Regions from separate parts of the Rothia sp. HMSC036D11 genome, predicted to be linked through region 3. Evidence: riboswitches for the same ligand, from Rfam matches in the RefSeq annotation. Region 3 holds a riboswitch; each other region holds the start of a gene.
What was found. A riboswitch is a leader RNA that binds a small molecule or an ion and turns the genes downstream of it on or off. The one in region 3 is predicted to bind S-adenosylmethionine.
Positions count from the first base shown of each region.

Region 1: another riboswitch for S-adenosylmethionine. It lies ahead of HMPREF2958_RS00515 (nuclease PIN); the one in region 3 lies ahead of HMPREF2958_RS06940 (bifunctional o-acetylhomoserine/o-acetylserine sulfhydrylase).
Region 2: another riboswitch for S-adenosylmethionine. It lies ahead of HMPREF2958_RS01520 (LLM class flavin-dependent oxidoreductase); the one in region 3 lies ahead of HMPREF2958_RS06940 (bifunctional o-acetylhomoserine/o-acetylserine sulfhydrylase).
Region 4: another riboswitch for S-adenosylmethionine. It lies ahead of HMPREF2958_RS01540 (AMP-binding protein); the one in region 3 lies ahead of HMPREF2958_RS06940 (bifunctional o-acetylhomoserine/o-acetylserine sulfhydrylase).

Region 1 is NZ_KV815272.1:121,908-129,264, reverse strand. It holds gene HMPREF2958_RS00535 (DEAD/DEAH box helicase) at 1-3,563, opposite strand, end outside; gene HMPREF2958_RS00530 (hypothetical protein) at 3,609-3,899, opposite strand; gene HMPREF2958_RS00525 (hypothetical protein) at 3,922-4,248, opposite strand; gene HMPREF2958_RS00520 (hypothetical protein) at 4,271-4,597, opposite strand; SAM riboswitch class IV at 4,862-4,990, shown strand; gene HMPREF2958_RS00515 (nuclease PIN) at 4,969-5,247, shown strand; gene HMPREF2958_RS00510 (PIN domain-containing protein) at 5,252-5,686, shown strand; gene HMPREF2958_RS00505 (cell division protein PerM) at 5,938-7,357, shown strand, end outside.
Region 2 is NZ_KV815277.1:117,075-124,431, forward strand. It holds gene HMPREF2958_RS01500 (NCS2 family permease) at 1-709, shown strand, start outside; gene HMPREF2958_RS01505 (NCS2 family permease) at 995-2,464, shown strand; gene HMPREF2958_RS01510 (hypothetical protein) at 2,782-3,303, opposite strand; gene HMPREF2958_RS01515 (YchJ family protein) at 3,387-3,824, opposite strand; gene HMPREF2958_RS01520 (LLM class flavin-dependent oxidoreductase) at 3,954-5,381, opposite strand; SAM riboswitch class IV at 5,486-5,595, opposite strand; gene HMPREF2958_RS10845 (hypothetical protein) at 5,653-5,877, shown strand; gene HMPREF2958_RS01525 (zinc-dependent metalloprotease family protein) at 5,874-7,091, opposite strand.
Region 3 is NZ_KV815302.1:109,263-116,619, reverse strand. It holds gene HMPREF2958_RS06965 (ABC transporter) at 1-299, opposite strand, end outside; gene HMPREF2958_RS06960 (hypothetical protein) at 309-1,079, opposite strand; gene HMPREF2958_RS06955 (ABC transporter ATP-binding protein) at 1,076-2,077, opposite strand; gene HMPREF2958_RS06950 (MFS transporter) at 2,476-3,684, opposite strand; gene HMPREF2958_RS06945 (ArsR/SmtB family transcription factor) at 3,828-4,178, shown strand; SAM riboswitch class IV at 4,322-4,435, shown strand; gene HMPREF2958_RS06940 (bifunctional o-acetylhomoserine/o-acetylserine sulfhydrylase) at 4,545-5,891, shown strand; gene HMPREF2958_RS06935 (homoserine O-acetyltransferase MetX) at 5,987-7,270, shown strand.
Region 4 is NZ_KV815277.1:126,232-133,588, forward strand. It holds gene HMPREF2958_RS01535 (hypothetical protein) at 48-1,151, shown strand; SAM riboswitch class I at 1,425-1,541, shown strand; gene HMPREF2958_RS01540 (AMP-binding protein) at 1,547-3,691, shown strand; gene HMPREF2958_RS01545 (MFS transporter) at 3,872-5,614, opposite strand; gene HMPREF2958_RS01550 (SDR family oxidoreductase) at 5,852-6,544, shown strand; gene HMPREF2958_RS01555 (acylphosphatase) at 6,833-7,150, shown strand; gene HMPREF2958_RS01560 (glycosyltransferase 87 family protein) at 7,335-7,357, shown strand, end outside.

The DNA of each region.
Region 1 (7,357 bases), on a different contig from region 3:
TCAGTCTGCAGCCGTTCAGCAATTGTGTGCAAATACCCCGTGAACTGGCTGAACACCAGCACCCGGTGCCCGTCGCCTAAGAGTGAGGGCAGATGCTCCACCAAATATTCGAGTTTGGCGGAAGCCACCCCGGCGTATTCATCCGGGTCGATCAGCGTGGCATCAAGCGCCAGCCGCCGCAGAAGCGTGAGCGACTGAAAAATCGTGAACCGGTTCTTATCCATATCTTCTAAAAGCCCGAGCACCTTCTGCCGCTCACGCTGCAGATGCATATCGTAAATATGTCGATGCGCCGTCGTGAGCGGCACGTTTACCCGCACATCGTTCTTTTCGGGGAGATCGGCGGCGACCACATCCTTCGTACGGCGCAGCATCAGAGGGCGAACCCGGCGGCGTAATTTTTCGATAACCTGCGGGTCCTCACTAGACTCGGCGGGGCGCGCATATAGGTCGCGGAACATGCGCGCTGACGGGAACAAGCCATCCGCCACAATCGCCAAGAGCGCCCAAAGCTCCATGAGGTTGTTCTCCATTGGGGTGCCCGTGATGGCGAGTTTTACCTGCGCGTTTAGGGCACGCGCCACCTTCCATGCGCGAGTTTTCGTGTTCTTCACGAACTGCGCCTCGTCTAAAATCAACGCACCCCACCCTGCACGCGGAGGAGCATCATCCTCTGTGTTTTCGGGAACGTGGTTACCGAATTCGATGTATCCATCCTCGTCGAGACGGAACAGCGCATAGCTCGTGAGCACCAGATGCGCACCCTGTACCAGCTCGGCGATGCTCGTGCCGCTTTTGCTCGTAGACTCGGTGATAGTCACCACCTTCGCACCCGGCACGAATCGTGCAGCCTCTTGCGCCCAGTTACCCACCACGGATGTTGGCGCAACCACGAGGAAAGGTGCAAACTCGGTGTGATCGGCGCGTTGCTCATGCTCGGCGATCGCTTGGGCAAGCAGAGCGAGCACCTGCACGGTTTTGCCCAAGCCCATATCGTCGGCAAGAATCCCGCCCAGCCGGTGCTGCCTCAAGAACGCGAGCCAGCGGAAACCCTCAAGCTGATAAGGCCGCAGAACTGCGGTAAGACCCGGGGGAGAGGGCAGGTGATTCGCTGAAAATACGCCGGAAGAAACAGATAAAGAATCGGAATGTTCGTTCTCTAAAACTTCTTCGGAACCGGCAGTCTCCCCCGCACGGTCGGCGGCCTCCACGAGGGCGAGCAGACTCTTAACCTGGGCATCCCAAGAAGCCACGGTTTCCACACTCGAAGCGAGCGATTCCAGCTCAGAGAACAGCCCCGCCTGATGCCGGTTAATGCGCAGCTCACCGCCGGTTTCGTTGAGCGTGCGGGCCTCCTCAATGAGGGTTCGCAGTGCCGAAAACTCCGGGCGATTGAGTGAAAAATAGGTGCCGTTACCCAGCAAAATACGATCCTGATTCCGATCGAGCGCCTCAAAAACCTGGGCGAAAGGCACAGTCCAGTTATTGACCTTAATAGCGATACCCAGCCCGAACCAGTCACGCGAATTACCCTCGGTCACCTTGACCTCAATCATGGCGTCGGTCGCCTCGGTAAACTCGGGTACAGAACCGAGCAGCCGCACGCGAACCCCGGGAATACGCCGCAGGGCGGGTAGCACATGAGCGAGAATATCGCGGGTTTCCCATCCCTGAGAGCGGCGTTCCCCAAACCCGCCCGCCAACACCGGGTTGGATGCAGTCGCCGACCGTACTGCGCGCAGCACCCGCGCCTCAAAACGTTCGTCGCGTTCTGTATCCAAACCCAGCGCTGGCAGGCGGCGAACCCCCGAGTCCGTGCCTTCTTCATCGAGTGGGTTCTTCGGGTACTCCCAATACCAATTCAGGAGCGCATCGTGCGAAATCTCATCATCAAAGTGCGCCTCAAATACCAAATAGGGCGAACGAACCTTCGGCAGAGCCAAAGCCGGGTCTGGGGTAAGGAACGGGACGGCCCGCGTGAGGGTGGGCAAGAACTCGCGGTGAAAAGCCTCGCGCTCGTCTGCCGGAATACGCATTTCGCCGCGAGATACCAAGGATTCTGCGGTTGCGCCCAAGGGCTCGGCAAGCGGAATAAACGCCAGGTTAAGACCCTCCGGCAGGTCCGGAATAGTAGGCGTCGCAGCATTTTCGGGCGATAGCTCGGGAATGAGCCCGACCGTCTGCGTTTCAGAATTTTCGCTCTCGTCCGAGCTCTCCTCCGCCTGCTGCGAAGATTGAGCCTGAAAAACATCGCGATGCGGCGCGTCTAAGGCGCCCTTGCGCGTGCTTTTCCAATGCATCCGCTGCGCCTGCTCCTCGTAAATACGCTGCACAAGACCGCCGAGCGCGAAAAATCCTGAGCGTGGCGAGCCGATGGGGTGGCAGTGTGCGGCATCAAACCAGAGCTGCCGCACCCGGTTATCTTCGCGGGTTTCCCACCCCAAGGCGGCATGAAGAGCCAAGTCGGGGGTGGAATCTTCGCTCACGGCAGCCTCTGCGTTCTGTCGGGACTCGGCCTCAACAGCTCCGGCATGTACCCTCACCTGGGCGGGTGGTAGAACTGCCGTGGTTACCTCAAACCCTTCGAGAAGAATCGGCAGGCCGATCTGCTCTGCACGAGCCAGAACATCCCACAGTAGCGTGGAGTTCGTGGCGGTGAGCGAAATCCAGTCCCGATGCGAAGAATACATATTCTGCCACGGGCGTGCGATAGCGTATATTTCGGCGAAGAACCGTTCGTGCTCAGGGTACACTTCGTGACGACCGACCGGCCCACCCACGCTGGATGCAAAGGTCTCCCAGCTGAGCCCGCCCTTGATCCAGCGCCCGGTTTTGGACTGCATGAGCGGTCGCGCCAGCAAATTGATAGGCGGGGTTGCACCGGGAATATTGCGCCCGCGCGCATACGAACCCGAAATGCTGAAGGAAAGGTCGAGCGCCCCCGGAACCCGTGCAGAATCAATACCGGATGCTTCGCCCCGGGCAGCGAGAACCTGTGCCATATCGCGCCGCCACACCGAAATTTTCGAGGGCGAAGAATGCATATTCTCGTGGTCGTTCAGGGAGAGAGGTTTGGGATCGGTGGTGAGCGAGCTTGCTGAACGAATCGCCCCGGATGCGCGTAACGCCGCCAGGGGATCGTCGGCTGCCTCCGCAACCTGTCGCGCGGTATCTTCTGTGCTCTCTTGATTCATAAGCTGACGGATGCGGCCACCGGGCGCATTGTCGAGGGCTTTCCGCGCGGTCTTGGCGCGGTCGAGTGCGGTGAGCATGAGGGCGACGGCGTGCTTGCAGTCGGCGGTGACCGGGCATGTGCATCGTGCGTTGAAAAGATTGGAATCGGCGTCAGAACCCGGGAAGAAGCGAATATCTACCTCATAAGGAATAGGGGTGCTCCCATTCACCAGGCCTTCCAGCGTGTTTTCGTCTTCGTCGTAGGTGTAACGCACCACTTCACGCTGACGGGCATAAGCAAGCCCGCGCTGGTATGCCTTATGCCCCGCCTGCCGAATAATCTGCGCAACGGTGACGGGGATATCAGGGAAAGGGTTTGGCGTGCTCACCGTTCCATTATCTCAAGGGTGTTAAAGAAAGCGCGCGGTAATTCGTTATGATGTCTGTCCAAGATGCGCTGAGCGTTTTTTACGTGTATTCCTGGTCGCCGTTGTGAAGAGCAGAATTAAGGTGATAATGCCGGTGAGGAAGCCAATACCTAGAAACCATAGGCTCAGATTATTAGTCGCCATGACGAGGGGACTTGCTCCTGCGGGATCGATGCCCCTCCACTCGAAGGCGTGGTATTCCACGAGTGAGCCCCAGCCGGCTAGGATGAGCAATCCAAACCCGATAACCAGAAGTACTGCGGCTACTGCTCCAACGGTGTATATAGCTTTTTTCATGGGCGCTCCTTAGATACTGGCTCTATAAATCGATCTGGTTCTGACCTTCTGCCAAGGGTGTTTTATTCTGCTCAGCATGCTTGTTTTGTGCCTTGCGTGCATTCCTGGTCGCCGTTGTGAAGAGCAGAATTAAGGTGATAATGCCGGTGAGGAAACCGATACCTAAGAGTCGGAAACTTATATTTAAAGTTGCGCGTGTGAGCGGACTAGCTCCCTCGAATTGAATACCCCTCCATTCAGAGGCGTGATACTCCACGAGAGCGCCCCATTCTCCTAAAATAAACAGGACTATGCCACAAAAGAAGACCACCGCAGTTGTTGCTCCAACTATGTAGATAGCTTTTTTCATGGGCGCTCCTTAGATACTGACTCTATGAATTAATCTGGTTCTGACCATCTTTCAGGAGGTCTTGAGCCTGTTTAGGATACTTTTTGTGCGTCTTGCGGGAGTTCCTGATCGCCGTGGTGAAGAACGGAATCAAGGCGATAAAGCCAGTAAGAAAGCCGGTGCCTAAGAACCAGTAGCTGAGGTTGCCGGTTGCTCGCGTTAGGGGACTTGCTCCTTTATGCTGCACGCCCCTCCATTCGAGGGCATGATACTCTACGAGTGAGCCCCAACCGGCCAGGATGAACAAGCCAAACCCAATGATCAGAAAAATTGCGGCCACTATCCCCATGATCTGTACAGTCTTTTTCACAGTTATCACTCTTTCTTTCCGGAAGCGTAAAGTGGGCGTGACATGGTGATATATCAGAGGCAAGATAAATTTCTGTACATTACCCAGTGTGCCGTGATTTTTCTCGAATGTGTAGACCTGCTCTGAAGGCCCAAAACTTCACACTACGCCGCCATGAGGCAGCTATATACAGGTATGCATTCATAATCGCGTTATGTAAATCACAAGGATTTGACAGGTTCGGGCGTTTACAGATTCCTGAAAGCTGTTGTAATCTGGATTCAGCTTCAAGAGTTTCGACTGATAAGCTCCGACTATGGTCGAACGCCAACCCCATGTTCACGGGTGGCTCGGATGACGAAGTGGTTTGTATTCGCCGCCTCAGGTGGCACTTGGTACAGGCAAGAGCAACGCGAAAGGAACGCGCATTCGGCGCATGGTTGTCAATGTACAACAGCTCTTCATCTCCAGCATCCCCCCTTACTCCTGCACGCTCTTATCAGGAAAATCTGCGTGCCGCATCCGTGCCCGCACGCGGCGGTTACCAGGCAGTAAGCATTCAGGACTACGCACGTATTTCTTCTAAGCGCGACGAATTCCTCAATTTTCTGCTTCTTCCCAACCCCGAGGGTATTCCCGCCGTCGAATATGCCGGTCTGCGCGTAGCATAGGGGTATGAGCGCCTCAGGACTGCTTCTCGACTCGGATGTTCTCGCCGAGATCCGCAAAGCCACACCAGATCCCAAAGTTGTTGCCTTTCTGCGCCGCCGCGCCTATAAACACCTCTACATTTCGGTGCTGAGCGTGGGCGAGCTCAAAGGACTCTACCCCTACCCGGAAACCGACCGCTGGATTGCCGAACTTCTCGACAGATTCGCTGACCACATTATTAACGTGGATGCCCGTGTAAGCCTCGAATGGGCGGGACGCAGCGCTCCGCGCGGTACCCACAGTCACGGACGTAAAGATGCCGAGCCCCTGCCCACCGCCGCCCTCGAAGGTCTGATGGCGGCGAGCGCCCAAGCTCACGACCTCGAAATCGTTTCTTCAAAGGCTGAGGTGTACCGGTCCTGGGGCGTGCCCGCGGTGAATCCGTGGATTGAAGACTAATCTTCCGCACAGTATTTTCACCGTAAGCGCCGGGGGAGTACCTGCGTGTTCGAGAAAGCCGTGAGAAATGCTCGGCACAGTTAGCTGTATGCGCTGTCGCGGCGGTGAGAGCGCATCAGTAACGTTCGTGTAACCCCTATGTTCACGGTGAGCGGTTAACGAAGGTTAGCCGCCATTTAACCGGAACTATTTCCCCGAAAGCCCAGCAGGCTCACACGCGCTGGCAGGTTTCATGGCATGATGGAAGAACGATGAAAAGTAGCTCTTCTACATCCCGGTATTCTGCCCCTATGCCACTCTGGCTGCAGGGCATCGTTGAATTAGTTTTTACCGCCGCGCTTTCTTTCGGGCTTGTGCTCGTTCTGCTCATGGCGGTGTGGTTTACCAACGGTTTTAACCGCATGGATTTTCCCGCACTCGCAACTCTTGCCTCCCACCTGTGGCTGCTCATGCACGGTGTGCCGCTGAATATTCCGAATGCTTTCGGCATTATTCTGCCGCACGGCATGCTCACACTGGTGCCCATGGGGCTGAGTATTATTCCGGTGCTCTTATGCTTTAGGTCTGGGCGAAAACTGGCGCGCGCATCCTATGAGGGGGAATTCTTCAAACCCGTACTCTTAGGGTGCGCTGCCTACGGTATTTTTGCTGCCGTCGCTTTTGCTTGGGCGAGCACCGAACGGCACCTGCTGGGTATTGTTGGTGCGGCGTTGATTCCGCAGATCGTGGTACTGGTCGGGTTGATCTGGGGCGGCTACTATGAATCGCGTTCGCTCGCCCGTATGGTGGGCGTGAACACCGCTGAACAGATTTCGCAGATGAGCCAGTACTCGCGGTGGGCGAGTTCCTATGTGTGGTCGATCGTGCGTGCCTCCATGGTGGCGATTTTTTCGTTGATCATGGGCGGTGCCCTGGTGCTGGTGGTTGCCATGATGATGCGCTGGTCGCAGATTGCAACGATCTACCAGGAACTTCACGCTGGGCCGGTGGGCGCGCTCGCGGTGACCCTGCTGCAGCTGGGTTACCTCCCGAACTTGGTGATCTATGCGATGTCGTGGACTACCGGCGCCGGGTTCTCCTTCGGCGTGGATACGCATGTGGGTTGGTCGCAGACGACGATGGGCGATCTTCCACTTTTCCCGGTGCTGGGTGCTATCCCTGAGAGCCTGGGCTGGATCGGGTATGCGGGTCTGGCGGTTTCGCTGGGCGCCGGGGCCGTTGCCGGTTGGTGGTTCTTGCGTGAAGGCGAAGACCACGTGGACGAGTGGATCACCATGAAGGTACGTTACCGGGTGATTGCGCTGCCGCTTTCTTCGCTCGTGTTGGGTTCGCTGGTGGGTGTGCTCTGCGGTGTATGGGCTTATATTTTGGGTTGGATTTCCAGCGGATCGTTGGGTGTGGGGCGTTTTACCGAGGTAGGCGCATCGCCCGCAGCTTTCGCCGTGGCGACCGCAATAACCTTGGGCGCGGGTACCGCGTTGGGTAACCTGCTGTGCCATGTGCTTCTGCCTGATAGCAGTCGTGAGCTGCCGCGTTTTGCCGATGAACGTCCCAACCTGGGCAGTCGCATGAGCGAGATGCTGCAGCAGCGCCGTGCGGCGCGGGCGGAGCGTGAACAGCTCAGGAACGATGAGCAGGAACGCGAGACACAAGAACGTGAAGAGCAGGCGC
Region 2 (7,357 bases), on a different contig from region 3:
TGGCTGGTCGCTCAATGTACCCACCTGGGACGGCAGCGGTTTTGGTCTGCCCGATTTTTCGCTTCTGTTCTCCGCAGATCTTTTCGGTGCCTTCAGTTCTTTGGGTGCAATGGCCTCAATTCTGCTGGTGTTTACCATCCTCATTTCGGCGTTTTTCGATGTGATGGGCTCCATCATGGGTATGGCAGTCGAAGCCGGTTCTATCGATGAAGACGGCAAGATCGAAGACATCGACCGTCTGCTTCTGGTAGATGCGCTGGGCGCGGTCGCCGGTGGCGGCACCTCAACCTCAACCAACCAGGTATTCGTGGAGTCGGCAACCGGTATTGGCGCGGGTGCCCGCACAGGTCTGGCAAATGTGGTGACAGGTGTGCTCTTCCTGGGCGCTATTTTCCTCTCTCCCCTGGTGACGATTGTCCCCTTTGAGGCGGTCGCCCCCGCAATGGTGTTCGTCGGGTTCCTGATGGTGCGCCAGGCGGTTAATGTTGATTGGAACGATCTTGCCCTGGGAATTTCGGCCTTCTTGACGATCGTCATCATGCCGCTGTCGTATTCGATTGCGCACGGTATTGGTGCCGGGTTTATTTCGTACACGGTTATCCGTGTGGCGACCGGTCGCGGACGCGAGGTGCACTGGCTCATGTACGTGGTTTCGGCGGTGTTTGCGGTGCATTTCGGAATGGGCCTGATTGAGGGGTGGATGCGCTAGAGCATCTTTCTCTCTCCCCCCATCATAAAAAGAGTCTTAATCGTGAAAACTTCAGTCACGATCAAGGCTCTTTTTATCACCTATTTTTACCCCTTAAGGCGGAGATACATCCCCCGCACCCCGCTAAAGACCTGGGAATTTCCTGTCAGTAGCGCATTGAGGGTTAAACGTCATAGAATAATGTGGTAACAAAAGCGTCACACCCGCCATAAGGGTTGGACGCTTTTCTTATTGCGGCGCAAACCCGCGCGCGCATCCTACGAGAGTATCTACGGATTTTCACGAATGTCTTCTGAGAACACCGCGGCTCCCCAGGCACACAAGCCCAAATCATCGGGCGGCGCACTGGACCGTTACTTCAAAATCACTGAACGAGGCTCATCTATTTCAGCCGAGATTCGTGGCGGTCTCGCCGCGTTCTTCGCTATGAGTTACATCGTCGTCCTCAACCCCCTGGTGATCGGCACCGGCGCAGACTCGGCGGGAAATACCCTTGGCGTGCCGCAGGTCGCCGCGGTCACCGCACTCGTCGCCGGCGTGATGACTATCCTCATGGGCGTCATTGCTAAACAGCCTTTCGCGATGGCGGCAGGACTGGGTGTCAACGCGCTGCTGGCATCCACGATCGCAACCACCCCCGGGCTGACGTGGGCAGATATTATGGGCTTGGTGATTATCGCCGGTCTTATTATGACCGTGCTGGTGCTCACCGGCTTCCGCACCGCCGTTTTCGAGGCGGTCCCCGAGAGCCTCAAAACCGCAATTGTGGCGGGAATCGGCTTCTTTATCGCCTTTATCGGACTGGTTGATTCCGGGATTATCCGCCGCATGCCGGATGCCGCAGGAACCACCGTTCCCGTCTCGTTCGGTGTGGGTGGTCACCTACTTGGCTGGCCTACTCTCGTATTTATTTTCGGTCTTTTCCTCACCATCGCGCTGTTTATTCGCAATGTGCGCGGCGCTATCCTCATTGGCGTGGTGGCATCTACCGCGCTGTCTATCATCCTAGAGGCCGTTTTCCATATCGGCAGCGGTAAGGGAAATCCGACCGGCTGGTCGCTCAACGTTCCCGCGCTCAATAATTTTTCCTTCTCAGCCCCCGATTTCTCGCTTATCGGGTCTGCACGATTCGGCGCGTTCGGCGCTATCGGCGTGCTGGGCGCATCACTGCTGGTGTTCGCTATTCTGCTCTCGGTCTTCTTTGACGCTATGGGCGTTTCAGTGGGCTTAGCAACCGAAGCGGGCACCATCGATAAGGATGGTAAGGTTGAGAATATTAACGAGGTGCTGCTCGTGGATGCGGTCGGTTCCGTGGTCGGCGGCGGCGCATCCGGCTCTGCGAACCAGATTTTTGTAGAGTCGGCAACCGGTATTGGTGAGGGGGCCCGCACGGGTCTGGCGAATATCGTAACCGGCGTGCTGTTCCTAGTGGCGATTATCGCCTCGCCGCTGGTGACGATCGTTCCCTTTGAGGCGGTCGCCCCCGCTCTGGTAGTTGTTGGGTTCCTGATGGTGCGCCAGGCTGTGCATATCGACTGGCAAGACTGGGGTCTGGGTATCCCCGCGTTCATGACCATTATTTTCATGCCGCTGTCGTACTCGATCGCTAACGGTATTGGTGCTGGGTTCGTCTCCTACGCCTTCATCCGCCTAGTTCAGGGTCGCGGGCGCGAGGTGCACTGGCTCATGTACGTAGTTTCGGCGGTGTTCGTCATCTACTTCGGCATGGGTATTATCAACGGTCTCACGCACTAGCGTTGGCTGAAATCCCGGGTATATATCAGGTGTAAAAAGGCTCTTTTTGAAGAGAAGCGGCGGAAAACTACGCTTTATTCAGAAAGAGCCTTTTTATACACCTATGGGGGGTGTAGATATGCGCTCGAAAACGTCAGAAATTTCACGGCTGCAGGTATACAATTTCACCCGTTTTTCCTGGTATTCTTCGCATAGGTTTACTTTCAGGTAGACCCAATTCAGCGCACCTATACACGCAGACAACGCGTTTGAATGCGAGCCAGCCCGCACCCTCTTTTCAGAGACGGCGCGGGCTGGCTCAGGTTAAACCAAGAATTCTATCGGTCGCCTGGGCGGCATAATTCTTTCATAATGCGCTCGGCTGCTTCCTGTGCGTGCTCGCCCGCCACGCCGATGTCGCTGGCGTGCAGCAGGTCTGCCGCCACGTGCAGGCGCAGCACCCGCGGAAGGGTAAAAACCTCGCGCAAAATCACGTTCGCCCGCTCGGGTGGAGCAGGTTCCAAACCCCAATTCGGGGCAAATTTTATGAGGTCGCTGGGCAGAATGTAGGCGTCTATTAGAGGGGTTTTTATCCCCGAAAGTTCGTGCCGAGCCCCGGTGAGCGCGAGCGCATCCGCACCCGTTCGCAGCAGGTCGCTCGTATCGTAGGGTGCCACGTAGTAGTGCACAGTCATCCCAGTGCGGTGCGTGTACTGCCGGAGCGCATCGAGCCCGTGGGCGCAGAGGATGCGGGCGCGTTCGGCGGCGATGCGGTGCGCATCCGGGGTAAGCAGGTGCTCTCCCCCGTTGAGATAGAGGGCGAGCTCGTCGAAAGATTCCTGCGAGATAACGTCGCTCATGGCATAAACATAGCAAACACAGGACTAGTTTTTGAGACTTTCATCAAGGAATATTTCTGCCATGCTACCCGATCGGGGGGAACTTAGCTGACCTCGCCGTCCAGGTAGTACCAGGTGCCGTGCACTTTCTCGAAGCGAGATTTTTCGTGCATGGCACCTTTCACACGTTCTTCGGCGGGCGTACCGGGAACTGAACGGTAATACGCCACAAACTCGACCGTACCCGCCGCATCGAAGGGACCACCCGAAGAGCCCAGAATATCCAGCCGGTACCAGCGCAGCGTTTCATCCAGCGTTAACTCGACGGGGCGCGTGTGCGGGTGCCAGCTTGCCAGCAGGTAGGGCGCATCGTGCAGGGCGAAGGCGGTAAACCGCGAGCGCATCAGAGCCAGCGGTGTGGGCGCGCCCAAGGTTCCGGATGCGGCAAACTCGCCCAAGTACCGCCCGCAGCAGGCACCGTATACCTCGCCACTTGTGCAGGGGCAGCGGGTTTGAGGATCATACAGGGTTGTTTCGCTCATGCACCCCATTCTAAAGGGCTACCAGGTTCGGGCATGCGAGAACCCGCCCATCCCGGCGGTCAAACCGGAGAGAGGCGGGTTCTGCACTGTTTTCAATATATTGCGGAGGAAACTCTGAAGCAGAGTTGGTTAGTTCGCGATAGCACGTGCCGGGGTGTCTGCCGTGGAGGGCTTACCCACGTAGGCGCCACGGTACTTCGCGGCCGGGTGTGAGTCTGCAACCTTAGTCTGTCCCTTGCCGAACAGGCTTTCGCGCAGGGTCTCACCCTCATAGGAGGTGCGGTAGCGCCCGCGCTTTTGCAGCTCGGGAACCACGAACTCGATGAAGTCCTCGAAGGAGCCGGGCGAAACGTGGTATGCCAGGTTAATACCGTCCAGGCCACCTTCATCAATCCAGCGTTCAAGCTCGTCGGCCACCTGCTGCGGGTCGCCCACAATAACCTCGCCCATACCGCCAATAGTGCAGTGCTCGGCAATATCCTTACGCGTCCACTGCTTATCCTTGGCCTGCAGGGTGAAGGGGGTGAGGAAGGACTGAATCGACTCGGTCTTCACATAGTTGAGTACCTCGTCCTCGTCGAACTGGGAAAGATCCACGCCGGACCAACCGCCAATAATGGCCTGCGAAGATTCCAGGTTCACGTACTTGCGGTACTCTTCGTACTTTGCCTTCGCCTTCTCTTCGGTCTCGTCCACAATAATGGAGAGCATCGCGAAAACCTTGATTTCGTCGCGGCCGCGGCCGTTCTCTTCGGCGCGGTCACGAATGCGGTCGGTAATAATGCGGGTCAAATCAGGGCGCAACGCACCGATAAACACAACCTCGGCATGCTTGCCCGAGAACTTCTGCCCGCGGCTGGATGCGCCCGCCTGGAAAATCACGGGGGTACGCTGAGGGCTGGGCTCGGTCAGACCCGCACCAGGCACGCTGAAGTACTTACCCTTGTGCTGAATCGGGTGCACCTTGGCGGGGTCGGCGTAGATACCCTTCTCGCGGTCTTTGACGACCGCGCCGTCTTCCCAGGAGCCTTCCCAGAGCTTGTAGCAGACATCCAGGAACTCTTCGGCGAGTTCGTATCGGGTGTCGTGCTCAATCTGGGTTTCGAGGCCCTGACATTCGGCGGCGGAAGGCAGGTATGAGGTCACCACATTGAAGCCCACGCGCCCGTTAGTGAGGTGGTCGAGAGAAGCGTACTTGCGTGCGAGCGTGTAAGGCTGCTCGTAGGTGACGGCTGAGGTCACGCCAAAGCCTAGGTGCTCGGTCACGGCGGCCATTGCGGAGATCTGCATGAACGGATCGTTCACGGGCACCTGAGCGCCACCTTCAATAGCGGGCGCGGCGGAGTTCTTGTAAATATCGTAGATGCCCACAACATCGGCTAAGAATACGCCGTCAAAGAAGCCCTTCTCAAGGATCTGTGCCAGGTCGGTCCAGTATTTGATGGTGTTGTACTCGGTAGCGCGGGAGCGGGGGTGGCGCCAGAGGTCGAAGCTCTGGTGACCCACACAGGTCATGTCGAATGCGTTAACTGCGATGCGCTTCTTCTGCTCAGCCATCTACGTTCCTTTCGCGAATGTTCAGGTGTTCCTGCACCCCGCGCGCCGCCTCCTTTATAGGTGGTGACCTTCTTGGTAGTCCAAGTTGTGCAGGTGGCGCATTCGCGCCGTACTTGCTTCGTGTCCCTTGAAGCCAGATCATCATCTGGAGCACCCCGCTACGGGAGAGGGTTGCCGCCCGGCTAGCCAGAGCTTTACACCGGGACTCATAATCCTTGATTTTGAGTGTATAAGGGGTGTCGTGGTTGGTGCGATATTATGACGAATATTAATGTTTGTGACTGTCGCCCGTAATATTAAGGGCCGCGTACGTCGCCCGGCGGACAGCAGTGTTCTTTCGAATGCGACGGCAAAATTCGGGAGCAATAGTTTGCAGCGGGAGCGTGTTTCGACCGACTCGTTACCCGTCAGCTTCGGAATACTATCTGGCGCCTCGCACGTTCAGAACAGCGTTAATCAGCGGCTGCAAACTATCGCTCCCGGAAGGACTCTTTAGGAAATGAGGTCCATTTCGCGGGCGTCATCCGCAGTGATGGGGTTTATTTCCACCTTGGGCTCAGGGATAGTCTCGTCAGCACCTCGTCCAAACACAGCTCCAAAGCTCAATTTTTTCAGGTCGCTTGGTGCCGTCAGCCAGCCTTTCATTCCGTCACGGTTAAGATCAAGAGCGTAGATTCCATGGTCGATTTCGCCATTACCGTTGAGATCAACCGGTCCATCCGCTGGCCTCGGTACAGCCTCTGGATTGGGCCGATACAGGTACCCACGAGCTTGGGGACCAAAGCCTTTGCGTTCGTCCAAGACCCATTCGTTAAGGGTCGGCATATCCTGCTGCAGGTATCCGAAATATTTGGTTCCATCAGCCTTGGGAATGCCAGTGAGCTGATAGTTATAATTCATCACGCTGAAGTACTGTGGTTTACCTTTTTCGCCTTTCTCATCGGCATCACCGCCGTGCTGCAGGCCGAGGTTGTGTCCCAGCTCGTGAATAAAAGTACCCACGCGAATATCGCTCATATTACCTTTATTGTTATTCCAGTGTGTCTTCCCCACAGTCACCATGAAATCACGACCTCCCAATTGTCCCAATCCTGATGAACCGCTCTCCCCATTTTGTTGTTGCACGTAGTAGTCGCCCCAAACCATATAATGAAAGAGTCCATCACGACGCTGATTAAAATGAGAAGCTTTAAACCTGGCCCAGTTCCCAGGGTTGTTACCTATATCGTCGCTGAGCACTTGCCACTTGACCTGTTCGCCTCCTCCCAAGTTGTACTTAGGTCCCCGGGCGGCACCGGCATCCAAGTGCAGATTAATACCCGTTCTGCCGTCGGGATTGCTGATATTTATATCCGCGAAAGATTGCACGATTCGATCCAGTTCTTCCTCACTGGCAAGCTCACCGGGCATATAATCCATCTCGACAAAAATGTCTTTATGGTTGGGATCCGCGCCCATCTTAGGGAAATCGATCTCTGGTATGCCATCGTTGTTGATATCGTACCCGTCTCTTTCCAGCTCGTCGGGAATATGATCGCCGTCGCGATCACCCGAGTTGGGGCTCTGAACGGGATCTATATTCTGGTTCTGCGCGTGCGCAGGCTGAGCGGGCTTCGCCTCCACCGCAGAAACGGGCAGAGAATTCAGAGGAGCAACAAGCACCAGGCTGACAAACGCCAGCATCAGGCGCACTATAGTACGTAATTTCATGAGAGATATTCCTTATGTCGTTGTGTTGAGCGAGAGGAAATCTTACATAGAGAGTGAAGTGAGTGGTATTCATCGGCGAGAGCCTGCGGGTGTTGCGGGTTCTCGAATGCGAATACATCTTGGGCGGCATCACGATGCCGTTTGAGCAAGAAAGTGGTATATGAACGGTTGTGCGGGGTAAAGCCCGGGAGCGAAGAGGTGCAGCGAGAGCGTGTTTCATCTGACTCATTGCCTCGCCAGCTTCGGAATGTTATGTATGTCCTCGC
Region 3 (7,357 bases):
AACCGTCGAGCGGTGCACACCTGCTCGAACACTCCCAGCCAGCGGTCGGTCGCCGCGCGCGCCACAACACCGACTGCCACGCCGAGTACCACGCTTGCCAGGGCAGAGGCACATGCAATCCGCACAGGATCAGGTGCGGAAAGATCGCGTCCTAGTAGAACGCTGAACAGCACGCTCATCCCCGGTACGATCACGAGGGCGCTGAGGGCCGTACCAGCTGTGGCGAAGGTGATGGATGAAGACCACCCAACCTTGGCGGTACTGTTCAGACGATAGAGAAAGTTCGTTCGTTTAAACATCGCAGCCTCCTAGATTGCACCCAGAGTGCCGTGCACCGTTGCCGCGCGCAGCGCTCGCCTACCCAACAGATACCCCGCGAGCATCCAGAGGGCTGTGACCGCACAGGTTTGCAGTACCACGCCCAGAAAGTCACCGAATGAGTTCATAGGCATTTGCCCAAGCAGAACCTTCACGGGTGCCTGAATCGGAATCAGTGTGCCGAGCGCATCAAGCCATGCAGGCGCGGAACTCTCGGTAAAAAGCACCCCGGAAGCCACGAAAACCGGCACGAGCAGCAGCTCCTCATAGGCGATAGCGTTCGGGGTCGCCACAAAGAACCCTGCAATCACAAAGGTCACCGCCAGACACGAGACCCACAGCAGCGGAAGACCCACCAGATAGCGTGCACCCACCTGAGTAAAGTCCGTAAAACCTACCGAAAAGGTGCACAGCGCCCAGATAGCCCAGGCCAATGGCAGGGCGGCAAGCCCAAAAATGGAGGCAGTTGAGACCACCGCTGCGAGCGCCCGCAGCGGGTTCACGGCACCATTGAGCAGATACACGAACGTTCCCCGGTAGCGCTCAAAGTTGAGGATCCCGGCGGCAACAATGCACATGTTCCAGGTGCCGATAATGCCTGCGCGAGTCCAGGCGAGGGTCGCATCTACTGGCCAGGCACCGGCGGCGAGCGCTTGCAGGGCCGTCGCCCCAAAGGTACTCAGCAGTAGCAGCTGCAGGAAGTAGGGTACTGTGAGGAATTGGCGCAGGGAAAAGGACATCAAGCGAAGTTGCCGGTTCATCGTTTCAGTCCTTCCGCCATAGCCAGATATGCCTCTTCGAGAGTGGCTGAGCGAGTATACAGTGGCGTGAGCATCTGAACCTCACGTTCAGCGAGAATATGGGTCAGTAGAGACTCTGCGTGTCCGGTACTGAAGGGGTGCGACCCTTCCGAAACAGAACGTTCATTCCAGTACACGGTGATCTCCCACTCGCTGCCGCGCGGGGTCAGTAACATTGTTCCCGCATCGCCCAAAGACCGAGCAAGTTCTTGAAGCACCGCTCCAGCATTCGCACCCACACGCCCCACGGTGGTAGCGGAAATCCCGGCATGCGCAGTAATATCCGCCACTGTGCCCGAAACCGCCACACGACCGGCCCCGATGACTGTCACTCGATGCGCTAACTCCTCAATCTCGCCCAGCAGATGGCTCGTGAGTAAAATAGCGGTGCCATCATCAGCGAGGGAACGAATCAACTGGCGTATCGTCAGTGAAATATCTGGGTCAAGCCCATTCGTCGGCTCATCCAAAAGCAGCAGTTTCGGCTCGCCCAGCAGCGCCCGCGCGATGTGCAGACGTTGTTTCATGCCGCGGGAAAACTCCTGTACCTTCTTCGCGGCGACATCTGCAAGATCGACCCGTTCCAAAGCGCTCGCCACCTGGGTACGGCGTTTGCGCGCGCTAACCCCGGCAAGGTCGGCAAAGAAGAGAAGATTATCGCGGGCGGATGCTCGCGGATAGAACCCGGTATCCCCGCCGAGCGCAAGCCCTAGGGACGCGCGCGCACGCTGGGGGTGCGCAAGCGCATCCACCCCGTCGATGCGCACAGTTCCGCTCGTGGGAGTCAGCAGTGTTGCGCACATCTGCACAACCGTTGTTTTCCCCGCTCCATTGGGACCGAGCAGAGCATGAATTTCGCCGGAAATTATGCTGAGTGAAACATTATCGACAGCGGTGAAAGCGTGTTCACCCTTGCCAAAGGTGCGGCATAGCTGTGCCGCGTCAAGAATTGTAGACATTGTGATAAAACCTTGTGGTGCTTAATCACCCGAAGCCGCTTGAACATGGTGTTTGTACGCCTGCAATACGTGGGACGGGTGAGATGAATAGTCGTGAGAGAGGCACTTCGTAGTGCCTGAATAATCCCAAGTCACCGACTGCAGGTGCGGAAGGTATAACAATGAAACCCTCAGAACTTTGGTGTTCAAGGTGCTCACTATGCGCTCCTGGAATGTATCGAACCAAAGCAGGGTTATTTCTGAAATTTTTAGAGCCCACCATCTGGGCGGGCATTCCGCGAGCCGGTGCGACTTTAGCGGGAGGTCATACCTCATCACTCCTAGATTCAAGGTTTCCATCAGTGTAGCATGGCTCACGGAATGCTGTGATTAAATTTTTTTGATTTTATTCGAAGAAGTTAAAACGATTCCCCGTTTTTCGGCCGGAACGCTCCGCCAAGTGCATAGACACCAAGAGAAATTGCGATTGCACATGCACTCATGACGGCTATACCGCTATACCCCGGAAACTGTGTAAGTAATGTACCGCCGACGGCACCGCTGATAGTTGTTCCAGCGTACATTGCCGTGTTTGAGAGGGATGATACAGTACCGCGAGCTATAGCGGTATGGCTTTGCAGCTCTCCCATGAGGATGGGGAGCATAACTCCTCCGAGAAAAAGTGCAAGCGTAAAAATACCTAAAGCAGTCCAGAAATTAGCTGTCAATGACACTGAGAGATACACAATACTGAGTGCAATAAGCCCCACGAGCATAGTCTTTTGCATACCTATGTGCGCGACGAATCGTGACCCTGTGAGGGAGCCTAGAGCGTTGCCACATCCGATTACAAGCATGGCGAAACCGATGGTTGTCTGCGATGCCCCAAAGTCTCGCGCAAACCATGAACCTATGAAAGATAGAGATGCGAATACTCCTGTCTGGAAAATCAGGTACGCCAGGAGGGATAGCAAAAGTGAAGGGGCTTTTAAAACGTGCAGGTAGGGAGTCAGAAAATTTCCATCTTGCGCCGCAGCCACAGGGGGAATGCTGGGAAAACGTGAATAGAGTATACCCAAGAGAAGAAGAGACGCTGCGGCGATTGCAAAAAATGGTATCTGCCAACCATAAGTAGAGAGGAAGGAACCCACAGGAATACCGGCGATTTGGGCTATGGCAAGCCCAGCAGTTGCGTACCCCATAGTTTTAATAATGGCTTGTTTCGGCACTGTCATGGGGATAGATGCCCAAATCTGCGGTGAGATCAGAGAAGCGAACACTCCCGCAAGAAACCGGGCGGTAAAAAGAGACCAAAACCCCCATGCTAAACCGCATAAGCCTGTAAAAACCGTAAAGCCGATGGAACCGGTAAGAATAATGCGCCTGCGATCAATGCGGTCTGATAATGGGCCTGCAATGAGTGCGAAAACGGCATACCCTAAAGCGTATGCAGAGACGAACCACCCCGATTGTTCTGTGCTGGTATTGAACTCCTTGCTGAGCAGTGGCAGCAGAGGGGCGGTGAGCAGAGTGTCTGTGCCGATGACAAAGAGAGTGCTGAATGAGACAAGCCGCATGGTTGCCTCAGAATTTTGAGGTAGCTGATGAGATGTATTGTGAGAATTCATGGTGTACCTTTGATATTATTTCTATGTTCGTCGAAATTAAAATAAATCTATATTATGCTAAAGGGCAAGCCCAAGAGGTAATATTCTGTCACAGAGTCCTGCAGGCTCAATACGTTATGCGAAAAACCCGGAAAGGCGTGGTTATGGGTAAGGAACGGCTGCATCACCCCACCTCTGATGACGTGACGTTGGATCGTGTCCTTGGTGCATTGTCAGACCCCATTCGACGAGATGTTCTCGCACGCATTGCAGACCACGGGCCACAGTTCTGCGGTGATTTTGACTATGGAATCGCCAAATCTACGATGTCTTATCATTTCAAAGTGCTCCGAGAATCAGGGCTCATGCACACCGAAGTGCTGGGAACGCACCGTAAAATTACGCGCCGAGACAGCGTGATTGAGAATCTTTTCCCCGGTCTTTTAGACTCTGTTGGACTACCACCGGGCCAAGGTCAATGGGATGAATCTGCTGCGGATACTACAAGTGCCTGACTCGGCTAATCGGGCTTAGAGTACACAAACCCCTAAAATAAGGTCAGAGCAAAGGCAATTCATAAAACGTCATCTTTGCAACAATGCGCCGAAAACACGCATCCCGCTTGACCGTGTGCGCTTCCTATGAAACTCTAGATGCAGGTCATGAGAGCCAGTGATAAGCCCCAGCTAGCTGGCCGGCAACCCTCCTCCGCGGTGGGGTGCCCTGGGTGAGGACCAGGCGTTGAACACAAAGTACAACGCAAGCGCGGGACCGATGTGCCCGATTCTGGTACATCGTTTTTTCGTTTGCAGAGAAGAAAGCCTAAGAACTCTGTACCGAAATCGGCATGCGGCCCCCTGAACTATCACAAGGAGCTTCGCATGAGCAACACTACAGTCCCGACTCCCGCCAACCCCGCCGGTTGGAAATTTGAAACCCGCCAAATTCACGCGGGGCAGGCACCGGATGCTGCAACGGGAGCTCGGGCGTTACCTATCTACCAGACCACCTCGTTCGTTTTCGAGAACGCAGAACAGGCCGCTAACCGTTTCGCTCTAGCTGAGCTTGGGCCTATCTATACCCGTCTGAACAACCCCACCCAAGAGGTTATCGAAAACCGCATCGCATCCCTTGAAGGTGGAGTAGGGGCGCTTTTGCTGGCCTCAGGTCAAGCGGCTATTACCTATGCGATTCTCAACATTGCGGGCGCGGGCGACCATATCGTGGCTTCCCCCTCGATCTACGGAGGAACCTACAATCTACTGAAATATACGCTTGCCGACCTCGGCGTTGAAACTACGTTTGTTGAGAACCCGGACGACCTGCAGCAATGGCGCGATGCGGTTCGCCCCAATACGAAACTCTTCTACGGAGAAACCGTACCTAACCCCCGGAACGATGTGCTCGACATCGAGCCTATCGCCCAGATCGCCCACGACAATGGCGTTCCCCTAATTGTCGATAACACTGTTCCCACTCCTTACCTTGTGCGCCCCATCGAATTTGGTGCGGATGTGGTAATCCATTCCGCCACAAAATATCTGGGTGGGCACGGCACCTCAATCGGCGGCGTTATCGTGGACTCCGGGAATTTCGACTATGGAGCCAATCCCGAAAAATTCCCCAAGTTCAACGAGCCAGCACCTGGCTATCATGGTTTAGTTTATGCCCGTGACTTGGGCAAAGACTCTGCTTTTGGTGCGAACCTTTCCTATATTCTCAAGGCGCGAGTTTCGCTTCTGCGCGACACCGGGGCGGCGATCTCTCCAACCAACGCCTTCAACATTGGTATCGGTCTGGAGACCCTCTCCCTGCGCATCGAACGCCATATCGAGAACGCGACCAAGGTCGCAAACTGGTTGGAGGAGCATCCGCTGGTCGATCAGGTGATCTGGGCCGGTCTGCCTTCATCGCCCTGGTATGAGCGAGCCCAGAAGTACCTGCCGAAAGGGCCGGGCGCCGTTGTGGGATTCACTCTCAAAGACGCAGACCTGGAACAGACTCGCACCTTTGTGGATGCTCTGCAGCTGCACTCCAATGTTGCGAATATCGGCGATGTACGCTCGCTCGTGATTCATCCCGCATCCACCACTCACTCGCAGCTTTCCGAGGAAGAGCTAGAGGCAATTGGGGTGAGCAAAAACTTTGTGCGCCTCGCCGTAGGGGTCGAGAATATTGACGATATTATCGCAGACCTAGAATTGGGTTTTGCAACTCTGAACGCCTAACCTGCACCGCCGCGACCGGGCTGCACAGTAAGTGCCCGGTCGCGGTATCGGTTTCTCGCCTGCCATTACCAACTACTGGTTACCGAGGAGAAAACATGACGGAAAATACCGTACACGCCACCTATCTGTCGCAGCTGCAGTATCCCAGCGCTCAGGGGTACCTGCGGCAGATGGCGATCGGTGATTTCACCCTCGAAAACGGTACCGTGCTTCCACAGGTGAACATTAGCTACGAGACGTGGGGAACTCTTAATGAAGCTGGGGACAACGCGATTCTTATTCTGCACGCCCTCACCGGTGACACCCATGTCTCGCGCGGGATTCCCACATCGGATATGCCTGCACCCAGTATCCGTGCGGTCGAAAGTGATGGTTGGTGGGAAGGCATCGTGGGGCCGGGCGCGGTGGTCGATACCACCAAATATTTTGTGATCGCCCCCAATATCTTGGGTGGATGCTACGGCTCAACCGGCCCGGCAAGCATCGTACCCGAGGGGTACCCGGGCGCCGGAAAACCCTGGGGATCACGCTTCCCTTACGTCACTATTCGCGACTCGGTACGAGCCGAAGCCGAACTTATCGCCCGGTTGGGGATTAAGAGTTTTCACCATGTCATCGGCGGATCGCTCGGCGGAGCACGCGCTATCGAATGGGCGGCAACCTTCCCCGAGCTGGTACGCGGATGCGCAGTCATCGCCGCCGGTCCCGCCGCCACTGCCGAACAGATTTCCTGGGCACACACCCAGAACCTCGCCATCCGTGCTGATGCCAATTTTGCTTCCGGCGATTATTATGGGGGAGCGGCACCCACGGCCGGGCTCGCGTTGGCGCGGCGCATAGCCCACACCACCTACCGCAGCCCAGCCGAGCTGGAGCATCGCTTTGGGCGGCAGGCAAACCGCGGCGAATCCACCGACGGCGGGTCCATCGGTGAGAACCGCGGACGATATGCGGTCGAAAGCTACCTGGACCACCATGGCGATAAGCTCGTTGAGCGTTTCGATGCCAATAGTTACCTTGCCGTGAACGAGGCCCTGATTTCACACGATGTTGCACGCGGGCGCGGCAGCCTCTCGCATGCGCTTGCGCTCAGCGATTGTAAGTGGACTATCGCCGCCGTAAGCACCGATCGCCTGTTTTTTCCGCACGAATCGTATCGTCTGGCGGAGGCGCTGCCGGTTCCCGTAAAGGTCGATATTATCGAATCCGACCACGGACATGACGGTTTCTTAGTCGAATCCCGCCAATTGGAGGCGATTCTCGCTAAGGCTCTCGGAGTCCCGGTTCCCGAGCGAGAGCGCGCTGTCGATGAAGAAAAATCTCTTCATGATATATCCGCTCTTTTCGGTTCGCCTCTTGAAACACAAAAACAGAACTAGCTTTCGTTTTTGATACATCTGAACACAGAAACCGCACATAAAAGCCTTGTGAAGACTATATTTCGGCGTGAAATAAGTCCCCACAAG
Region 4 (7,357 bases), on a different contig from region 3:
TGTAATCCGAGCGCCACTTATTCACCCAACCACTCATAGGAGTCATTGTGACCCACGCATCTACGCGGGGAGGTCTGACGCGCCGTCGTGTTCTGGCAGGCGCCGCATGGACAACCCCAATTATTGTTTCTTCCGCTGTAGTTCCGGCTTATGCGGCTTCGTATGATGACACGCGCCCTGACTACGGTATTTTTACCCAGGCGTTCGTCACCCACCAGGAACTAGACACTAACAGTTTCCTGGGGCTAGATTCATTTAGCGGCCCGGTTGAGAACGAGCACGCCAGCGTTCCGGCAGGTTCCAGTGGCCTCTACTCGGCTGGCGGCGGTAAGTTTACCCCCGGCGGCAGCATCGGCAAGGCAAAGTGGGGCGGTGCAGGTTTCTGGTTCTCAGCGCCCAAGGCAACCACTAAAGACGGTAAGCAGACATACTACTCGGGTACCACTACCCTACTCGCCGGTGCGCGCCTGCGCTTGGAGCACCGTTTCGTTTTCCCCGACTGGGCCGAGATCGACGGGGCAGAACCCCCGGGCTGGAATAAAAATACTGACGATTTTGCGGTTTCCCTCGTCGTCAATCCCACACCAGAAAACGGCGATAATCCCCAGCTCGTCGCCTTCAACGGTGGTGCTATGCACGGTTACTTCAGCGAGATGACCGCCAACGGCAATGAGCTGATAGGCTACGTCGATATTACGCTTGACCATGATGTTGTAGCTTCCAGTCATAACGGCGGCGGGACTCAGGTCTACAACCAGATCTTGGCCAGCCAGTTCGGTACACATTTTGAAGATTTCTATCTCGAACGCTACGGTGTGACCACCACCTTGACGATCCTCAGCGGCACTCTGCGCTATGAGCCCGAGAACGGTGCCCCCAAGAGTGATATTGACCTGACCGGTCAGCAGGCTGTGGCCTCCATCGATCATGTTGGCGAACCTGAGAATCCAGATCCGAGCACTCCCAGCACCCCCAGCGACAAGTCAAAGTCCAACTCGACGGGATCAACGGGCGACCAGAAAAACAAGGATCAAGAGAGCGACTTCATCGTCCGTAACGATATTCAGATCGATCCTAACGACTGGTTATCCGGGCAGAAAAACCCTAACGGGGCCTCGAAAGGCTCAACTAACGCACAAAAACAGAACTAATCGGTAATTTTGGGTGAGTAAACGGCACTCCCACCGGGTAAATCCTCTTAACGAGGCGCATCCCGGTGGGAGTGTTTTTCTTGTACTGTTCGCGAGCAGGTGGTTTTTGACCCGAGCAGGTAGGAAAATCCTACCTGCTCGCGGGTATGGGGTGTGGTGTGGATGCGTGGGCGTGGGTGCAATGTTGCGGAATGTTACGAACGTGGCACATACACGCGCAATATGACGGGGTGTCTTTGCACCTGCGCCAGCTACAGGGTTTACTAGATTGGTAATCCATCTAGAGCGACCGAGAGACCTGGCTCGACGACGTCGCAGCAACCTCGCCTGCGGTGGCGCATCATGCGCCTTCATAACGCCGAAGGTGCTAACGCCAGCAACCGATGGGAGATACTGTGGGACTTCCCTCCCCCTTTTCATTCACGAATCCTCTAGCACCCACCCCCAACCCCGCGCACGAATCTGACGAGGCGCGGGTAGCGTTCTGGGAGAAACAAGCCGAGCGCTTAAGCTGGGGCAAGACCTGGGACAACGCACATACCTTCCACAAACCGCAGGTTATCGGAACCGACGCTGAGGGCATCGAAGAATACTCCGTACCCGAGATTAAGTGGTTCGAGGGCGGCAAACTCAACGTCGCCTACAACTGCGTGGACCGCCACGTGGAGGCTGGCCGCGGCGACAAAGTAGCCCTCTATTTCGAGGGCGAACCCGGCGACCGTGAAGCTATCACCTACGCCGAACTGCAGCGACGCATCGCCCGCGCCGCTAACGGCCTGCTCAAACTCGGCGTGCGTAAAGGCGACCGTGTGGTAATCTACCTGCCGGTTATTCCCGAAACCATTATTTTCACGCTTGCGTGCGCGCGCATCGGCGCAATTCATTCGCTTGTGTTCGGTGGCTTCTCGGCGGAAGCGCTGAAATTCCGTGTGGAAGACACCGGCGCGAAGGTTCTGATCACCACCGACGGGCAGAACCGCCGCGGCAAGGTCGTGCCCGTGAAGGTGAACGCCGATGAAGCATGCTCGGGTGAGAACAATATCGAGCATGTGATCGTGGTGGATCGTACAAGCGCCGCAGACCCCGTAGCACACGCGCAGGTTCCCTGGACGACCGGGCGCGATATTTGGTACCACGACCTGGTGGACGATCAGCCCGATACCCATGAGTACGAGCTGCATGATGCAGAAGACCCGCTGTTTATCATCTATACCTCCGGCACCACGGGTAAGCCCAAGGGCCTGGTGCACACGATGGCGGGGTATTTGGTGCAGACCGCATACACCCACGCGCTGCTGTACGATCTGCTGCCGGACTATGTGGATGAAGACGGGGTGCTGCGTCCCGATGAGCTGTCTGCCGTGAACGACCCGGCGAAGGTTGAATCGACCGTGCACTGGTGTACCGCCGATCTCGCGTGGGTGACCGCGCACACCTATGAAATCTATGGTCCGCTTGTGAACGGGGTGACCGAGGTAATTTTCGAGGGCACCCCCAATACTCCGCATTACGGTCGTCATTTCGAGGTTATCGAACGCTACGGCGTCACCAATTATTACACCGCGCCCACCCTGATTCGTTCCCTCATGGGAGCTTTTCCTGACGGCCCCAAACCCGGAAAATACGACTTCTCAACTGTGCGTCTGCTCGGGTCTGTGGGCGAGTCCATTAACCCTCAGGCGTGGAAGTGGCTGCGCAAGCACGTGGGTGGGGGTACCGCATCGTTTATCGATACATGGTGGCAGTCCGAGACCGGCTCGACCATCTGCTCCCCACGACCACATGACCCCGCCTTCGCGCCCGAAGGGACCTTCCCCGAAGGCACCCCGCACTGCACTCCCCTTCCCGGATGCGCCACCCGCGAAGTCCCCGGCGTCTCGGTGCGCGTGGTGGACGAGCACGGTGACCTCGTTGAGCCCGGCAAACAGGGCTTCATTGTGGTCGATAAGATCGGTCCCTCCATGGCGCGCACCGTCTGGGGCGACCCGCAACGCTACCTGAATTCCTATTGGAAGCACTACGGTACGCGCGGCTGGTTCCTCGCCGGTGACGGCGCAAAGGTCGATGATGAAGGCAATGTGTACATCCTGGGGCGCATCGACGATGTGATCAACATTTCCGGGCACCGCCTCTCGACCATCGAAATTGAGTCTGCGCTCGTGACGCACCCGGCCGTGGTGGAGGCTGGCGTGTGCCCCGTAGAGGACGAGCTAACCGGTCACCAGGCAGTCGCCTATGTGACGCTCACCGACGAAGGCCGGGCACTCACCGAAGACGAGCTGAAGACTGTGCTCACCCAGCATGTGCGCGAGCATATTGGTCCTATCGCTAAGCCCAAGGATGTGGTCGCGGTCGCCGATATTCCTAAGACTCGTTCGGGGAAGATTACCCGCCGTCTGCTCGGTGAACTCTACCAGGGGCATAAGCTGGGCGATATTTCTTCGCTTCAGAATGAGGAGGCGCTCGGCGCTATCGCACAGGTGCTCGTAAAAACCGGGCGAGTAGACCCGGAGGCGTTCGCAGAGGATCAGGCGGCATAGGGGTTGTGCCTGGAAGCAGCATCGCGCCGACTCTGATAGAAAGGTTCTCTGCAAGCGCGAACGTTGTACGGACATAGCCCCCCCCCCAATATCCTTAAACTACAGTGCGGCATATAACCTGTTGGTTATATGCCGCACTGGCTATATACACTAGTCAAACGTTATATTCCTCAAAAGGAATTATGGATTCTTCGCTTCCTTTTCCGAAGAAATCGGTTGCGTCTCGTCTGCGGGGTGGGCGTTGGTGGAGGCGGTCACCTTTGCATCAGGATCGACATCAGAAGAGTGTGAATCGTCCCGTGTCGAGTCAGCTTCCGCATGCGGCTCAGTCGTATTCTGCCCGGATGTCCATGCGCCCTTATCCACCGGCTTGGCGAAGAAGAGACACGCAACCATGCCCACAACTGCCAGAACCAGCGCCAGCATCAGTGAATCGTTCATCGCGGTGGCGATAGGTTCGCGCAGGAAGTCGGGAACCTGACCGCCAGACATCCCTTCACCGCCGACGGCGGGGGCGTTCATGGCGCTTCCGCCTGCGCCGGTACCTGAGGGGCGCATCCGCTGCATGGTCTGCGCAATCTGGTCGGCGATCAGACCGCCCATGAGCGTGGCAATACCCGCCGAACCGAGCACACCGGCAACCTGACGAGTTTCGTTATACACGCCCGACCCGGCACCGGCTAAACGAGGCGGCAGGTTACGGGTCGCGGTCACCGCCAGCGGACCCCAAATCATAGAGTTGCCGATGCCCAAAATCGCAAAGGGTATAAGCAGAAGCGCGAGGGATTGATCCGCCGTCATCAGAGCGCGCAGAACGACAAACCCGACTACCAATAGAGCAAATCCCGAGACCGCATACCATTTGGGGTTTGACGTGCCTAAACGCTTACCAATGACCGGAGAGAGCGCACCCGAGAACAGGGCGAGCGGGGCGGTCATGAGTGCTGCCTGGGTGGGGCTCATACCGCGCACCTGCTGGAAGTAAATAGTAGTTGGGAATGCCATTGTCAGGGTGTGCGCGCCCATTGCCGCGATAGCAATATTCGATACCGAGAAGTTGCGGTCTTTAAACAGTCCCAGCGGTACCAACGGCTCTTTACGGTTAACGGCCTGCCACACGATAAAGAGGGTGAACACGATGATGCCCGCGATAATCATGCCCCATACGCTCACCGGGATTCCGGTTCCCCACAGTGACTCGGTGATAGTGCCCCAGTCGTAGGTAGAACCCTCCTGAATGCCGAAGACCATTAGGAACAGGCCGATAGCGGAGAGAACCACGCCCAGCCAGTCGAAGTTGTGCTGTTTGGAGGGGAAATGCGGGATATTCCGTACCGCCAGATAGGTGCCGACCACGCCGATAGGGATATTGATGAAGAAGATCCACGTCCAGCCGGGACCATCCACGAGCAGACCGCCAGCGATAGGGCCCACGAGCGATGCGATACCGGCCGCCGCACCCCACACGCTCATTGCCACCCCGCGTTTATGCGGCGGGAACATGAGCGTAATAATCGACATGGTTTGCGGGGTCATAATCGAGGCGCCTATCCCCTGCACCACGCGCGCAACGATCAGCATCTCCACATTGGTCGAGAGCCCGCACCACAGCGAAGAGAGGGTAAAGACCACCATACCGAGCAGGTACATCTGCTTCTGCCCGAACCTATCGCCCAGGCGACCGGTAATCAGCAGCGGCACCGCATAGGCGAGCAGGTAGGCGCTGGTCACCCAGATCACGGCGGAGAGCGAGGCGTTGAGCTCATGCTGCATATGGGGCAGCGCCACGGTGACGATAGTGGTATCGAGCAGGATCATAAAGAACCCGATCACGAGTGACCACATGGCAACCCACGGTTTCTCGGCGGTTTGCTCCATTGATGGTGCGCTGCGGTGCGTCTTTGATGCGGCTGGCTCTGCCATAAATCCCCTGCCTTGTCTTCTCGGCGGTACCGCCGGGCAATAAAAACCTAGCACTTCATCATAACGCCGTCTTGAGCCCCGCACGAGAATTCTCATCATGCGGCGCTGTCTGAGCGCATCAGCACAGGGAACTCGGGTTCCTGATGTTCTCAGGAAGCACAGAAAAACCATAGACATTGCGGCGCAGCAAGCCTAGCCTGGATATACAAGTATTTTTCAACACACAGGGAGGATACGATGGCTAACGTTACGATCATTGGCGGGCACGGCAAAGTTGCTCTTCTGGCAGAACCGATGCTTCGTGAACGCGGACATACGGTGAACGCTATTATTCGTAGTGAAGATCAGTCGGCAGATATTATGGCGACCGGCGCTAACCCGGTGGTTGCCGATATTACCACCCTGAGCACCGAGGAGATGGCGAAGCTCTTCAAGGATTTACATACAGAAGTGCTGGTGTGGTCCGCAGGTGCGGGCGGTGTAGGTGGTCCCGAACGCACCTATGCGATTGACCGTGACGCCGCGATTCGCTCTATGGAGGCGGCACAGCAGGCGGGCATTCGACGGTACATTATGGTCTCGTATTTGGGGGCCGGAACCGAGCACGGGGTGCCCGCAGATAACCCGTTCTTCGCGTATGCGGAGGCTAAGGCTGAGGCCGATCAGCATCTTCGCGGCACCCGATTGGAGTACACGATTCTAGGCCCCGGCATGCTCACGACCGAGGATGAAGGCGGTATTAGCGTGGGGGTCGATCCGGTGTACCACTCCGATTTGAGCTCTCATACCCCGCGTGCCACCGTGGCGCGGGTGCTCACTGAGGTAGTCGATGATTCCAGCACGATCGGCAAGGGCATCCCTTTCACCGGCGGCGATACCGAGATTCGGCAGGCTCTCGCTCAGGCACCGTCAAGCTCACAGCTGCGCTAGGGTTTGCCGGATGCGCCTGTCCCGGCTAAGTGCGGATGCGCCCCGAGCCTCTTCACGGGTTCGGGGCGTGTTTTTCTCTCGCGCAAGGTTGGTTCGCGCGCCGGGGTGCGGGATGTTTGGTACTTATCCCCGTTCCTGCGCGCGGTCGCGCTCTTGTCATGTCAGATTTGCCCTCGCAGTGTGCGGGTATTATCTCGCGACGAGTTCCGGGGCGGCTATTCCGTTGGTGCCGCATCGCTCGGTATCCTAAAGTACCAGGTATTTTTAGAGCAACTGCAGGAGGTTCCCGTGGGATTCTTCGATCTCTTCGCCGACAAAACCCCGGAAGAGCCCGCCGAGGCGCAGCTCACCGCCTACGTTCAAGGCAGGGTTCAGGGTGTGGGGTTCCGATGGTGGTGCGCCGGGGCCGCCAAACCGCTGGGATTGAGCGGATACGCCGAAAACCTGGATGACGGTCGGGTGAAGGTGATCGCGCAGGGAAGCCGCGCATCCTGCGAGCGCCTGCTGGAGACCCTTAATTCGGGTGATACCGCCGGGCATGTGGACTTTGTGGATGCGTCTTTCACCGAACCGCAAGGCACGTTCAAGGGATTCGGTACCCGGTAGCGCACTCCCCTGCCACCCTGCTAAAAAGGCTCTTTATGTGAATAAAGAGGCGTTTTGGACGCTTTATTCACATAAAGAGTCTTTTTATGCTCCCGATGCACCCCGCAGTATGCCCCAAATACCCGGTAACGTGGAATAATAGTTTACGCACTCATATCATTCACGTATTTCATGAAGGTCTTTGATGACACGCTATCGCTGGGGCAT